DNA from 2 places in the Pseudomonas sp. NPDC090752 genome. Region 1 is predicted to be linked to the other one. Evidence: predicted binding sites of a transcription regulator. Region 1 holds the regulator's gene; the other holds the start of a gene.
The links. The regulator sigma-54, encoded in region 1, starts transcription at its own class of promoters, with help from an activator protein. The targets are predictions, from matches to a motif close to ANTGGCATNNANNTTGCTNT.
Positions count from the first base shown of each region.

Region 1 (7,156 bases):
CCGCTCAACCTGGCGCCTACCTCCTCGACCACCGCGGCACTGGTGCTGGGCGACGCCCTGGCCATCGCCTTGCTCGAGGCACGCGGCTTTACCGCTGAGGACTTCGCTTTCTCGCACCCGGGCGGTGCCCTGGGTCGGCGCTTGCTGCTCAAGGTCGAGAACGTCATGCACGCCGGCGACGAACTGCCGCAAGTGCAACGCGGCACCCTGCTCAAGGATGCGCTCCTTGAAATGTCCCGCAAAGGCCTGGGCATGACCGTGGTGGTCGAGGCGGACGGCACACTGGCCGGGATCTTCACCGACGGCGACCTGCGCCGCGCCCTGGATCGCAGCATCGACGTGCATACCACCCTGATCGACCAGGTCATGACCGTGCACGGCAAGACAGCCCGCGCCGAGATGCTCGCCGCCGAGGCCCTGAAGATCATGGAAGACCACAAGATCAGCGCCCTGGTGGTGGTCGACAAGGACGAGCGCCCGACCGGCGCGCTGAACATGCATGACCTGCTGCGCGCTGGCGTGATGTAGAGGAGAACAGTGCAAATGAACCAGGACCTGATGCAACGCGGCCAAGCCATCAAGCTGGCCGTATTCGACGTCGACGGCGTACTCACCGACGGCCGCCTGTACTTTCTCGAGGACGGCAGCGAATTCAAGACCTTCAACACCCTCGATGGCCAGGGTATCAAGATGCTCATGGCCTCGGGCGTGACCACGGCCATCATCAGCGGGCGCAAGACCCCGGTGGTCGAGCGCCGGGCCAAGAACCTCGGCATCCCGCACCTGTTTCAGGGCCGCGAGGACAAATTGGTGGTACTCGACGGCCTGCTCGCCGAACTGGGCCTAAGCTATGAGCAAGTCGCTTATCTTGGCGACGACCTGCCCGACCTGCCGGTGATTCGCCGAGTCGGCCTGGGCATGGCAGTGGCCAGCGCCGCGCCGTTCGTACGCCAGCACGCCCACGGCGTGACCCAGGCACGTGGCGGCGAAGGTGCCGCGCGCGAGTTTTGTGAACTTATCATGCAGGCCCAGGGCACCCTGGACGCTGCCAACGCCAACTACCTGTAAGGCTACCCATGTTCAGCAAGAAAGCCCGCAATTTTGCGCTGCTCGCGGTGATCGCCGCCCTGCTGGTGGCCATCGGCTATTGGAATGTCAGCCCCGAGAGCTTCATGGACAAACCGGTGACGCAGGTTGACGAAAGCGCCATCGACTACTACGCGATCAACGCCCATAGCGTGCAGTTCTTGCCAGACGGCAAGCTGCAATACGAGATGACCGCCGCCAAGGTCGAACACCTCAAGGCCACCGAGGTCACACTGGTGACCACGCCCGACCTGCACATGTATCGGGGCACCGAATACCCTTGGCACGTGCAAAGCGTGCGCGCCGAGGTCAACCCCGATGGCACCGAAGTCGAATTGATCGACCAGGTCCGCGTTGCCCGTACCGACGAAAAGCAGCGCGAAACCATCATTACCAGCTCACGCATGACTGTGTTCCCGCAGAAGCAATATGCGCAGACCGAGCAAGCCGTTAGAATCGACGGCGCCGGTGGCACAACTACGGGCAAAGGAATGAAAGCGTATTTGAAAGAAGGCAGGATGGACCTGCTCTCTAACGTAAGAGGACAGTATGAGGCTCGTTAAAACCCTCCCCCTTTTGCTCAGCCTGAGCGCAGCACTGGGAAGCGCGAGCGCCTTCGCCCTGCCGACCGACCGTGACCAGCCGATCCGCATCCAGGCCGACAACGCGCACCTGGACGATAAGCAAGGCGTGGCCACCTATACCGGCGACGTCATCATCACCCAAGGCTCGATGATGATCAAAGGCAACACCGTGACCATGACCCGTGCCGCCAACGGCGACATCGACGTGGTCACCTCGGTGGGCAACCTGGCCTATTTCGAGCAACAGCAGAGCACTGCCAAGCCCGACAAGATGAAAGGCTGGGCCGTGACCATCCAGTACCAGGCGCAGAAAGACACGGTCATCCTCACCGATCGCGCCAAGGTCGAGAACGAAGGCAACACCACCGAAGGCGAGAAAATCGTCTACAACACCAAGTCCCAGGTGGCGACCGCCGGTCGTGGCGGCAACGTCACCGCCCCGCGTCAGCGCATCGACATGGTGATCCAGCCGAAGAAGAAGGCCGAGTAAATGGCAACCCTCAAAGCCCAGCACCTGGCCAAGAGCTACAAAGGGCGGCAGGTCGTGCGCGACGTCAGCCTGTCGATCGACAGCGGCCAGATCGTCGGCCTGCTCGGCCCCAACGGCGCCGGCAAGACCACCTGCTTCTACATGATCGTCGGCCTGGTCCAGGCCGATCAGGGCCGTGTGCGCATCGACAATCTCGATGTCAGCCACCAGCCCATGCACGGCCGCGCACGCGCTGGCATCGGCTACCTGCCGCAGGAAGCGTCGATCTTTCGCAAGCTGTCGGTGGCGGACAACATCATGGCCATCCTCGAGACCCGCAAGGAACTCGACCGCGAGGGCCGTCGCAAGGAGCTGGAAAGCCTGCTGCAGGAGTTCCACATCAGCCACATCCGTGACAACCTCGGCATGAGCCTGTCCGGTGGCGAACGCCGCCGTGTCGAGATCGCGCGCGCCCTGGCGACCGCACCGAAGTTCATCCTGCTGGACGAACCTTTTGCTGGTGTCGACCCGATTTCGGTTGGCGACATCAAGCAGATCATCCACCACCTCAAGGCGAAGGGCATCGGTGTCTTGATCACCGACCACAACGTCCGCGAAACACTGGATATCTGCGAAACCGCCTACATCGTCAACGACGGCCAGTTGATTGCCGAAGGCGATGCGCAGACTATCCTGGCCAATGAGCTGGTCAAGGAAGTCTACCTGGGCCACGAGTTCCGACTCTGATCCCAGGGTGTGCCTGGAGCGCGGGCTTGCCGCCTTGATGGGGCTTAAGTTGTTACAGCGCTCTAGGCAAACGCTACAATTTAAGGCATAAAACTTGCTTGAATTTGGCGCTCCGGCGCCCTCGTGTAGTGGATGGCGCATGCGCGCCGGCGAACAAGGTATTTAGCCCCAGCCATGAAACCATCGCTCGTCCTAAAAATGGGCCAGCAACTGACGATGACCCCGCAGTTGCAACAGGCCATCCGCCTACTTCAGCTCTCCACCCTGGACCTTCAGCAGGAAATCCAGGAGGCGCTGGAGTCCAATCCGATGCTCGAACGTCAGGAAGACGGCGACGACTTCGACAACAGCGACCCGATGGCGGACAACGCCGAGAACAAACCGGTCACCGAAGTCCAGGACAACAGTTTCCAGGAAAGCACCGCCAGTGCCGAGAACCTGGAAGACGGTGAGTGGAGCGAGCGAATCCCCAATGAGCTTCCGGTTGACACGGCCTGGGAAGACATCTACCAGACCAGCGCCAGCAGCCTGCCGAGCAACGATGACGACGAGTGGGACTTCACCACCCGCACCTCGGCCGGCGAGAGCCTGCAAAGCCACTTGCTGTGGCAGCTGAACCTGGCGCCAATGTCCGATACCGACCGCCTGATCGCCGTGACCTTGATCGACAGCATCAACGGCCAGGGCTACCTGGAGGACACCCTCGAAGAAATCTGCGCCGGCTTCGACCCGGAGCTGGACATCGAACTCGACGAGGTCGAAGCGGTGCTGCACCGCATTCAGCAGTTCGAACCTGCCGGTATTGCCTCGCGCAACCTGGGCGAATGCCTGCTGCTGCAACTGCGCCAACTGCCGACCAGCACGCCTTGGATGGCCGAGGCCAAGCGCCTGGTCAGCGATTTCATCGACCTGCTGGGTGGCCGCGACTACAGCCAGCTAATGCGCCGCATGAAGCTCAAGGAAGACGAGTTGCGCCAGGTCATCGAATTGGTGCAGAGCCTCAACCCGCGCCCCGGCTCGCAGATCGAGTCCAGCGAGCCGGAGTACGTGGTGCCTGACGTCATCGTACGCAAGGACAGCGAGCGCTGGTTGGTCGAGCTGAACCAGGAAGCGATCCCGCGCCTGCGCGTCAACCCGCAGTACGCGGGGTTCGTGCGCCGCGCCGATACCAGCGCCGACAACACGTTCATGCGCAACCAGTTGCAGGAGGCGCGCTGGTTCATCAAGAGCCTGCAGAGCCGCAACGAAACACTGATGAAGGTAGCCACACAGATCGTCGAGCACCAACGCGGCTTCCTCGACCACGGTGACGAGGCGATGAAGCCCCTGGTGCTGCACGACATTGCCGAGGCGGTGGGCATGCACGAGTCGACTATTTCGCGGGTGACCACGCAGAAATTCATGCATACGCCGCGCGGCATCTATGAGTTGAAATACTTTTTCTCAAGCCACGTCAGCACCTCCGAAGGCGGAGAATGCTCGTCCACGGCGATCCGCGCGATCATCAAAAAATTGGTTGCGGCGGAAAATCCGAAAAAGCCATTGAGTGACAGCAAGATCGCTGGTTTACTGGAAGCACAAGGCATCCAGGTAGCCCGTCGCACCGTCGCCAAGTACCGCGAGTCCCTCGGCATCGCACCGTCGAGTGAGCGCAAGCGACTGATGTAGCGCCTGAGATGTGCCACAGCGTTTGTGGGGCAGGTGCAAGACCTGCCTCTTTATGCACGGGCAACAAAGGAGAAGCTGTATGCAAGTCAATATCAGTGGACAGCATGTAGAAGTCACCCAGCCGCTGCGCGATTATGTGCTTGAAAAGCTCGCCCGCGTGGAGAGTCACTTCGACAAGATCACCAACGTGCAGGTCATCATGAAAGTCGAGAAGCTGCAGCAGAAGGTCGAAGCGACCTTGCAGATTCCTGGTGGAGAAGTGGTTGCCAACGCCGAACACGAAGACATGTATGCAGCGATCGATGCCCTGGCCGACAAGCTCGACCGTCAACTGAAAAAACACAAGGAAAAACAGCAAAGCCTGCTGCAAGGTGCAGCTGCCCGCTGATCCCCCTCATCCATGATCCGACTTGAAACCATCCTGACCCCCGGCCGTTCCTTGGTGAACGTGCCGGGTGGCAGTAAGAAGCGCGCCCTGGAAACGGTCGCCAACCTGATTGCCAAAGAAGTGCCTGAGCTGGAGATGCAAGACGTCTTCGAAAAGCTGGTTGCTCGCGAAAAGCTCGGCTCCACCGGCTTCGGCAATGGCATCGCCATCCCTCACTGCCGCATCAAAGATTGCACTGGCCCGGTTAGCGCCCTGCTGCACCTGGACGCTCCGATCGATTATGACGCCATTGATGGCGCACCGGTCGATCTGCTGTTCGTCCTGCTGGTGCCTGAAGCAGCCACTGATGCCCACCTCGAATTGCTGCGTCAAATCGCCAGCATGCTCGATCGCAAAGATGTGCGCGATCGCCTGCGTAGCGCTACCAGCAGCGAGGCCCTCTATCAGGTAGTCCTGGACGTACAGAGCGAGGCCTGAACATGCGCCTGATCATCGTCAGCGGCCGGTCCGGCTCCGGCAAAAGCACCGCCCTCGATGTATTGGAAGACAATGGCTATTACTGCATCGACAACCTGCCTGCCGGCCTGCTACCGCAGCTGGCGGAAAACGCGCTGATCAACACCGAGCTGCAGCAGCCAAAAGTAGCGGTGTCCATTGATGCTCGCAACTTGCCAAGCCACCTGTCGCGCTTCCCCGACCTGCTCGCGGAAGCGCGCGGTCGCCATATCCAGTGCGATGTGCTGTTTCTCGATGCCGACGAAGACACACTGCTCAAGCGATTCTCGGAAACACGTCGGCGCCATCCGCTGACCAACGCCGACCGCTCGCTGGCCGAAGCGATCCGCGTGGAAAGCGAGCTGCTCGGGCCGATCGCCGACCTTGCCGACCTCAAGATCGACACGACAAACCTCAACCTGTATCAACTGCGCGACTCGATCAAGCTGCGCCTGCTCAACCAGCCTGAACCCGGCACTGCATTCCTGGTCGAATCGTTCGGTTTCAAGCGCGGCATGCCTGTCGATGCAGACCTGGTATTCGACGTGCGCTGCTTGCCCAACCCTTACTGGAAGCCCGAATTGCGTGAGCATTCCGGCCTGGAGCAACCGGTCATCGATTACCTGGCCGCACAGCCGGACGTCGAAGAAATGTTTTCCGATATCTCCAGTTACCTGCTCAAATGGCTGCCACGCTTCGCCGCCAGCAACCGCGCCTATGTCACCATTGCCATTGGCTGCACCGGCGGCCACCACCGCTCGGTCTATATCACCGAACGTCTCGGCCAATTGCTGCAACAGTCACTGAAAAACGTCCAGGTCCGCCACCGCGACCTCTAGCCCACAGGATCCGCACCACGATGCCCGCCCGCGAAATCACCATCATCAACAAGCTGGGCCTGCATGCCCGGGCGGCCGCCAAGTTCGTCGGCGTGGCCGGGCGCTTTCCCTGCCAGGTGCGGGTGGGCCGCGCACCAGACAAGCTGGTGGATGGCAAGAGCATCATGGCGGTGATGATGCTGGCGGCGGGCAAAGGCACCCAAGTTCACCTGCACACCGAGGGTGAGCAGGACAGTGATGCCCTGGAGGCGTTGGTGGCGCTGATCAACAACTACTTCGATGAAGGCGAGTGACAACCCCTCCTGTGGGAGCGGCTTCAGCCGCGAACACCGGCGAAGCCGGTGCCATCCATCGCGTCGCCCGCTTCGCGGCTAAAGCCGCTCCCACAGGGCATGCGGCGCTCACGACATCGCCGTGTCCATCACCATCATCAAGCAGAAGCCAACACACAGCCCCAAGCTGGCCAAACGGTGATGCCCATTGCTACGCGATTCGGGAATGATTTCCTGGGTCACCACCAGCAACATCGCCCCTGCCGCGCAGGCCAGGCCCAGTGGTAGCAACAACTCGGCAACATTTACCAGCCAGGCACAGATCACCGCTGCCAGTGGCTCGACCAACCCCGATGCCGCACCGATCAGGAATGCCTTGAAGCGAGGCATCCCGGCCCCCGCCAGCACCAGCGCAATGACCAGACCTTCAGGTACGTCCTGCAGTGCGATGCCCATGGCCAGGCTGTCGGCATCGGCCATGCCACCACCGGCCGACACCCCTATGGCCATGCCCTCGGGTATGTTGTGGGCGATGATGGCGATCACGAACAGCCAGATCCGCGCCGCGATCACGGGCTGGTTGCCATTGCCGACCAAGGCTTCGGGCG
Region 1 covers NZ_JBVJLI010000003.1:232,843-239,998, reverse strand. The annotation lists gene ACZ6YA_RS06295 (KpsF/GutQ family sugar-phosphate isomerase) at 1-528, shown strand, start outside; gene ACZ6YA_RS06290 (KdsC family phosphatase) at 544-1,068, shown strand; gene lptC (LPS export ABC transporter periplasmic protein LptC) at 1,077-1,649, shown strand; gene lptA (lipopolysaccharide transport periplasmic protein LptA) at 1,636-2,160, shown strand; gene lptB (LPS export ABC transporter ATP-binding protein) at 2,161-2,886, shown strand; gene ACZ6YA_RS06270 (RNA polymerase factor sigma-54) at 3,061-4,554, shown strand; gene hpf (ribosome hibernation-promoting factor, HPF/YfiA family) at 4,634-4,942, shown strand; gene ptsN (PTS IIA-like nitrogen regulatory protein PtsN) at 4,955-5,419, shown strand; gene rapZ (RNase adapter RapZ) at 5,422-6,276, shown strand; gene ACZ6YA_RS06250 (HPr family phosphocarrier protein) at 6,297-6,569, shown strand; gene ACZ6YA_RS06245 (ZIP family metal transporter) at 6,678-7,156, opposite strand, start outside.

Region 2 (7,156 bases), on a different contig from region 1:
CATCGCCTCGACGGCAGTCGGGTCGCACAGGGTGTCGGAGATGAACAGCTCGTCGAAACCGCTGATGCAGACGATGTCGCCAGCCTGGGCTTCTTCGACGTCGACGCGGTGCAGGCCGTGGTGGCCCATCAGTTTCAGGATTCGGCCGTTACGCTTCTTGCCGTCGGCGTCGATGGCGACAACCGGGGTGTTCGGCTTGATGCGACCACGGGCGATACGGCCAACACCGATCACACCCAGGAAGCTGTTGTAGTCCAGTGCGGAGATCTGCATCTGGAACGGGCCGTCACGGTCTACAGCTGGCGCTGGAACGTGATCGATGACTGCCTGGTACAGGGCAGTCATGTCTTCGCCCATTTCGGTGTGGTCCAGACCGGCGATGCCGTTCAGGGCCGAGGCGTAGACGACTTTGAAGTCCAGCTGTTCGTCGGTGGCACCGAGGTTGTCGAACAGGTCGAAGATCTGGTCCAGAACCCAGTCAGGACGCGCGCCCGGACGGTCGACCTTGTTGATCACGACGATTGGCTTGAGGCCAGCTTCGAAAGCCTTCTTGGTCACGAAGCGGGTTTGCGGCATCGGGCCGTCTTGAGCGTCGACCAGCAGCAGCACGGAGTCGACCATCGACATTACACGCTCAACCTCGCCACCGAAGTCGGCGTGGCCGGGGGTGTCGACGATGTTGATGTGGTAGCCATTCCAGTTGATGGCGGTGTTTTTCGCCAGGATGGTAATACCGCGCTCTTTTTCCTGGTCGTTGGAGTCCATGACGCGCTCGTCGTTGAGCTCGTTACGTTCCAGAGTGCCGGACTGACGCAGTAGTTTGTCGACCAGAGTGGTTTTACCATGGTCAACGTGGGCGATGATGGCGATGTTACGCAGATTTTCGATCACAACTGTATCTCGATCAGAGGATTCGGTTGCCGCCAGTCTAGGCGGCCAATATGAAGGTAAAAGGCTCAGCAGGCCCGGCGGTCGGGAGGGCGATGGCGGATGCTGCCGCCATACAGCCCTGGCGTCTTATGTCGGACGATAAACACGCACATTGGCATGTCCCTCACTGAGCAGATGGTGTGCGTGCAAACGGCTCATCACACCCTTGTCGCAATACAGCAAGTACTGGCGGGTTTCATCCAGCTGCTTGAACTTGCTGTTGATCGCGTAGAACGGCATCACCTGGACTTCAACGCCCTCGAGCACCAGCGGCGCGTCTTCCTGGGCATCGGGGTGACGAATGTCGATGACGATCTGGCCGGGCAGCGCCTCGCTGACTTCCTCGATTTCGATGTCCTTGCCCAGCTCATCGATCACATGGTCGATGGAGATGAATTTGGCACGTTCGAGGGCGCGCTCCAGCACGGCCATGTCGAATTGCTTCTCTTCATGCTCCATGCGGTGGCGCTTGGCGTGGGTGGTCGGGTTTACCGAGATCACCCCACAGTACTCAGGCATGTGCTTGGCGAAGTCGGCGGTGCCGATTTCGGTGGCCTGGTCAATGATGTCCTGCTTGTGGCTGGCCAGCAATGGGCGCAGCACCAGCTTGTCGGTGGCCGAGTCGATGATCGACAGGTTCGGCAGTGTCTGGCTCGATACCTGGGAGATCGCTTCGCCGGTCACCAGCGCTTCGATTTGCAGACGATCGGCCATGTGCGCGGCGCCGCGCAGCATCATGCGCTTGAGGGTCACGCCCATGTAGCTGTTGTCGACCTTGTTGAGAATCTCGCCGACCACCTCTTCGAACGGCACGCTGATGAACAGCACGCGCTGGCTGCTGCCGTATTTCTTCCACAGGTAGTGGGCGACTTCCATCACCCCCAGTTCGTGGGCACGGCCGCCGAGGTTGAAGAAGCAGAAGTGGGTCATCAGGCCGCGGCGCATCATCTGGTAGGCCGCCACGGTGGAGTCGAAGCCACCGGACATCAGCACCAGGGTCTGCTCAAGGGCGCCCAGCGGATAGCCGCCGATACCGTTGTGCTGGTTGTGGATCACGTACAGGCGCTGGTTGCGGATTTCGATGCGTACCAGCACTTCGGGGTTTTTCAGTTCGATGCCGGCGGCGCCACACTGCTGGCGCAGCTGGCTGCCAACGTAACGGTCGACGTCCATCGAGGTGAAGTCATGGTGGCCACCGCGCTTGCAGCGTACGGCGAAGTGCTTGCCGGCCAGCAGGTGACCGAAATGCTGCTTGCACTTGGCGACGATGTCGTCGAAATCACCCAACGGGTATTCCTCGACCTGCAGGAAGTGGGTGATCCCCGGGGTGCAGGTGAGGCGCTCGATCATCTCGCGCTGGACCTTCTCGTCCTCGACGCGGGTGACCACTTCGAGATTGTCCCAGACACCATCGACCGCGAGCTCAGGATCGAGGTCCTTGAGCACGTTGCGGATGTTCTTGCCGAGCTGGCGGATGAAGCGCTTGCGCACCGGCCGGCTCTTGATGGTGATCTCTGGGAAGACTTTGACGATAAGTTTCATTGGTTTAACAGCGCGCGCAGGGCCTGCCGAAAATGAGGGGCGCGAATTATAGCGGAAATTGCTCAGGATTTGACCAACTTTTGGTCAGAAGCTTTGAGATAGATGCTGGAGGGGGATTGTGAGCGCCTGCGCCGGCCTCTCGCGGATGAATCCGCTCCTACGCGTGCGCGATGCCCGTAAGAGCGGATTCATCCGCGATGAGGCCCTCAAAAACAGCACAACACCAAAGCATTGCACCAACTTGGTGCCTTGCCAGGTTTTTCTGCCTCCTAATGGTGCAATTTCCAGCCGCCATTGCGGGTCACAAGCCCGCAAACGCCCCCTTTTATCCCGCCCTCGCCATTTTCGGGCACTGGCATGCAATTTGCTCCCTTGTGAGGCAGGTAAGCTTGGCCGACTATCCGCGCCCAGCATCACCCTTTTTCCAGGGCAGCGGCCCACCGCGCTCTAGACCATCCGGAGGACAACATGTCGAAGTCGGTTCAACTCATCAAAGATCATGACGTCAAGTGGATTGATCTGCGTTTCACGGACACCAAGGGCGTTCAGCATCACGTGACCATGCCAGCGCGTGATGGCCTGGACGAAGACTTCTTCGAAGTCGGCAAGATGTTCGACGGCTCCTCCATCGCAGGCTGGAAAGGCATCGAAGCCTCCGACATGATCCTGATGCCGGTCGACGACACTGCTGTGCTGGACCCGTTCACCGAAGAGCCAACCCTGATCATCACCTGCGACATCGTCGACCCGTCGAGCATGCAGGGCTACGATCGCGACCCACGTGCGATCGCCAAGCGTGCCGAAGAGTATCTGAAAGGCACCGGCATCGGTGACACCGTATTCGCAGGCCCAGAGCCTGAGTTCTTCATCTTCGACGAAGTGAAGTTCCAGTCGGACATCTCCGGCTCGATGTTCAAGATCTTCTCCGAGCAAGGCTCGTGGATGACTGGCGCTGACGTGGAAGGCGGCAACAAAGGCCACCGTCCAGGCGTCAAAGGCGGCTATTTCCCGGTTCCACCGTTTGACCACGACCACGAAATCCGTACTGCCATGTGCAACGCACTGGAAGAAATGGGCCAGGTCGTTGAAGTTCACCACCACGAAGTGGCGACTGCCGGCCAGAACGAGATCGGCGTCAAGTTCAACACCCTGGTGAAGAAAGCTGACGAAGTACAGGCCCTGAAGTACGTCGTGCACAACGTTGCCGACGCCTACGGCCGTACCGCCACCTTCATGCCGAAGCCACTGTACGGCGACAACGGCTCGGGCATGCACGTGCACATGTCGATCTGGAAAGACGGCAAGAACACCTTCGCGGGCGAAGGCTATGCCGGTCTGTCCGACACCGCACTGTACTTCATCGGCGGTATCATCAAGCACGGCAAGGCCCTGAACGGCTTCACCAACCCATCGACCAACTCCTACAAGCGTCTGGTCCCAGGTTTCGAAGCCCCGGTCATGCTGGCTTACTCGGCGCGCAACCGTTCCGCCTCGATCCGTATTCCTTACGTCGGCAGCCCCAAAGCCCGCCGTATCGAAGCACGCTTCCCGGACCCATCGGCCAACCCGTACCTGGCCTTCGCGGCCCTGCTGATGGCTGGCCTGGACGGCATCCAGAACAAGATCCACCCAGGCGATGCGGCCGACAAGAACCTGTACGACCTGCCACCGGAAGAAGCCAAGGACATCCCACAAGTCTGCGGCAGCCTGAAGGAAGCCCTGGAAGAGCTGGACAAAGGCCGTGCGTTCCTGACCAAGGGCGGCGTGTTCTCCGACGACTTCATCGATGCCTTCATCGCGCTGAAGAGCGAAGAAGAGATCAAGGTCCGCACCTTCGTGCACCCGCTGGAATATGAGCTGTACTACAGCTGCTGATCTGATCGGCGCCTGGCGTCGATGAGTTCACCGAAAACGGCCTTCTTCTGAAGGCCGTTTTTATTTTTCCATTTGTGAGAATCGGAAGCGTCCTACCTGCAGAAATTGTCTGCCCGTTCACAATCGGGTCTCCACGCACAAGGAGATCAAGATGCGCCTCACCCCGATTACTCTCATCCTTGCACTCGGCCTGCTCGGCTGCCAGACACACACATCCTCGGAATCCGAATTTACGCCCTTGCTGACCGGCATCGAACAACGGCTCAACTTGGCGAGCTCGGTCGCGGTACACAAGTGGGATCAGCACCTGCCGGTAGAATCTACCGCGCGAGAAGGTCAGGTGCTGGCACAAGCACGCCAACTGGCCTCCAACTACAACGTCAGCCCAGAACGCGCCGCCGCGTTCTTCAGCGACCAGATCGAAGCCAACAAGATTGTTCAGTACACCCTGCTCGACCGCTGGACGAGGCTCGGGTATCGGCCCCCCGCTACTCGGCTCGATCTCGCGAAAGACCTTCGGCCGCATCTGGACAAACTTCAGATAACACTACTGAACGAGCTGAGCCGCTTCGACCAGCAGCAGCCGAAAGACTGCCAGCGAAAACTCTCACACGCACTGGCACAGCGTACCAACGACTGGTTGCGCCACCAGGCACTGCTGCGCGCCACCCTGCAGCTGTGCGCCAAACGCTGAGCGTGAGAATGCTCTATATTGGTGCATGACCCTCCTCAGCATCCGACCCGGCAGCCCAAAACAGTTCACGTGAACCGGTACACCAGAAGAACCTGAGCCGAATATGCGCAATTACAGGTCTTTCTCAAGGAATTCCGCTTCTTTTCGGAGCCTTGGTTTGTTTCTTGCATTTTCAGCACAGAGACTGGCATCAGCGGACCCGCCGCGTGCCCGGCCATGGCCGGGCCATGCCTGACAAGCGCCAAAAGAGGTCAACGACGCCTTATGACCATCAGCGATGCACAGCACCGTCTGCTTCTGGACAACCTGACCACGGCCACGCTCCTGCTCAACGCCGAGCTGCGTCTTGAGTACATGAACCCGGCCGCAGAAATGCTCCTTGCCGTGAGCGGGCAACGCAGCCATGGGCAGTTCATCAGCGAACTGTTCACCGAGTCGACCGAGGCGCTCAATTCCTTGCGCCAGGCCGTGGAACAGGCTCATCCGTTCACCAAGCGCGAAGCGCAACTGACCTCGCTGACCGGGCAGGCCATTACGGTCGACTACGCCGTGACGCCGATTCTGCACCAGGGCAATACCTTGCTGCTGCTGGAGGTGCACCCACGCGACCGCCTGCTGCGCATCACCAAGGAAGAAGCCCAGCTGAGCAAGCAGGAAACCACCAAGATGCTGGTGCGCGGCCTCGCCCACGAAATCAAGAACCCGCTCGGTGGCATCCGTGGCGCCGCACAATTGCTGGCCCGCGAGCTGCCGGAAGACGGCCTGCGCGACTACACCAACGTGATCATCGAAGAGGCCGACCGCCTGCGTAATCTGGTGGATCGCATGCTCGGCTCGAACAAGCTGCCGTCCCTGGCCATGACCAATATCCATGAGGTGCTGGAACGGGTCTGCAGCCTGGTCGAAGCGGAAAGCCAAGGCTGCATCACGTTGGTGCGCGATTACGACCCGAGCTTGCCGGACGTACTGATCGACCGTGAGCAGATGATCCAGGCCGTGCTGAACATCGTGCGCAACGCCATGCAGGCGATCAGCTCGCAGAACGAACTGCGCCTGGGCCGCATTACCCTGCGCAGCCGCGCGATGCGCCAGTTCACCATCGGCCATGTGCGCCACCGCCTGGTGGCCCGTGTCGAAATCATCGACAACGGCCCAGGCATTCCCAGTGAACTGCAGGACACGCTCTTCTATCCCATGGTCAGTGGCCGCCCGGATGGTACCGGGCTGGGCCTGGCCATTACCCAGAACATCATCAGCCAGCACCAGGGCCTGATCGAGTGCGAAAGCCACGCCGGGCACACCGCCTTCTCGATCTTCCTGCCCCTGGAACAAGGAGCCACCGCCTCATGAGCCGAAGTGAAACCGTATGGATCGTCGACGATGATCGCTCCATCCGCTGGGTCCTGGAAAAAGCCCTGCAACAGGAAGGCATGACCACCCAGAGCTTCGACAGCGCCGATGGCGTGATGGGCCGCCTGGCCCGGCAGCAGCCGGACGTGATCATTTCCGACATCCGCATGCCCGGTGCCAGCGGCCTCGACCTGCTGGCGCAGATTCGCGAGCAGCACCCACGCTTGCCGGTCATCATCATGACCGCCCATTCCGACCTGGACAGCGCGGTAGCGTCGTATCAGGGTGGTGCTTTCGAGTACCTGCCCAAACCGTTCGACGTCGATGAGGCGGTATCGCTGGTCAAGCGCGCCAACCAGCATGCCCAGGAACAACAAGGCCTCGACGTGCCCCAGGCACTGGCCCGCACACCGGAAATCATCGGTGAAGCGCCCGCGATGCAGGAGGTGTTTCGCGCCATTGGCCGCTTGAGCCACTCCAACATCACCGTGTTGATCAACGGCGAATCCGGTACCGGCAAGGAACTGGTCGCCCATGCCTTGCACCGCCACAGCCCACGCGCCGCCTCGCCATTCATCGCCTTGAACATGGCCGCCATTCCCAAGGACTTGATGGAGTCGGAGCTGTTCGGCCACGAGAAAGGCGCTTTCACCGGCGCTGCCAACCTGCGCCGCGGTCGCTTCGAGCAGGCCGATGGCGGCACGCTGTTCCTCGACGAAATCGGTGACATGCCGGCCGACACCCAGACCCGCCTGCTGCGGGTAC
Region 2 covers NZ_JBVJLI010000032.1:20,034-27,189, reverse strand. The annotation lists gene typA (translational GTPase TypA) at 1-891, opposite strand, end outside; gene thiI (tRNA uracil 4-sulfurtransferase ThiI) at 1,018-2,472, opposite strand; gene glnA (type I glutamate--ammonia ligase) at 2,941-4,347, shown strand; gene ACZ6YA_RS25590 (chorismate mutase) at 4,499-5,041, shown strand; gene glnL (nitrogen regulation protein NR(II)) at 5,306-6,391, shown strand; gene ntrC (nitrogen regulation protein NR(I)) at 6,388-7,156, shown strand, end outside.
Region 2: glnA (type I glutamate--ammonia ligase) is a predicted target of sigma-54. The motif match lies at 2,824-2,843, and genes of this name have one in related genera.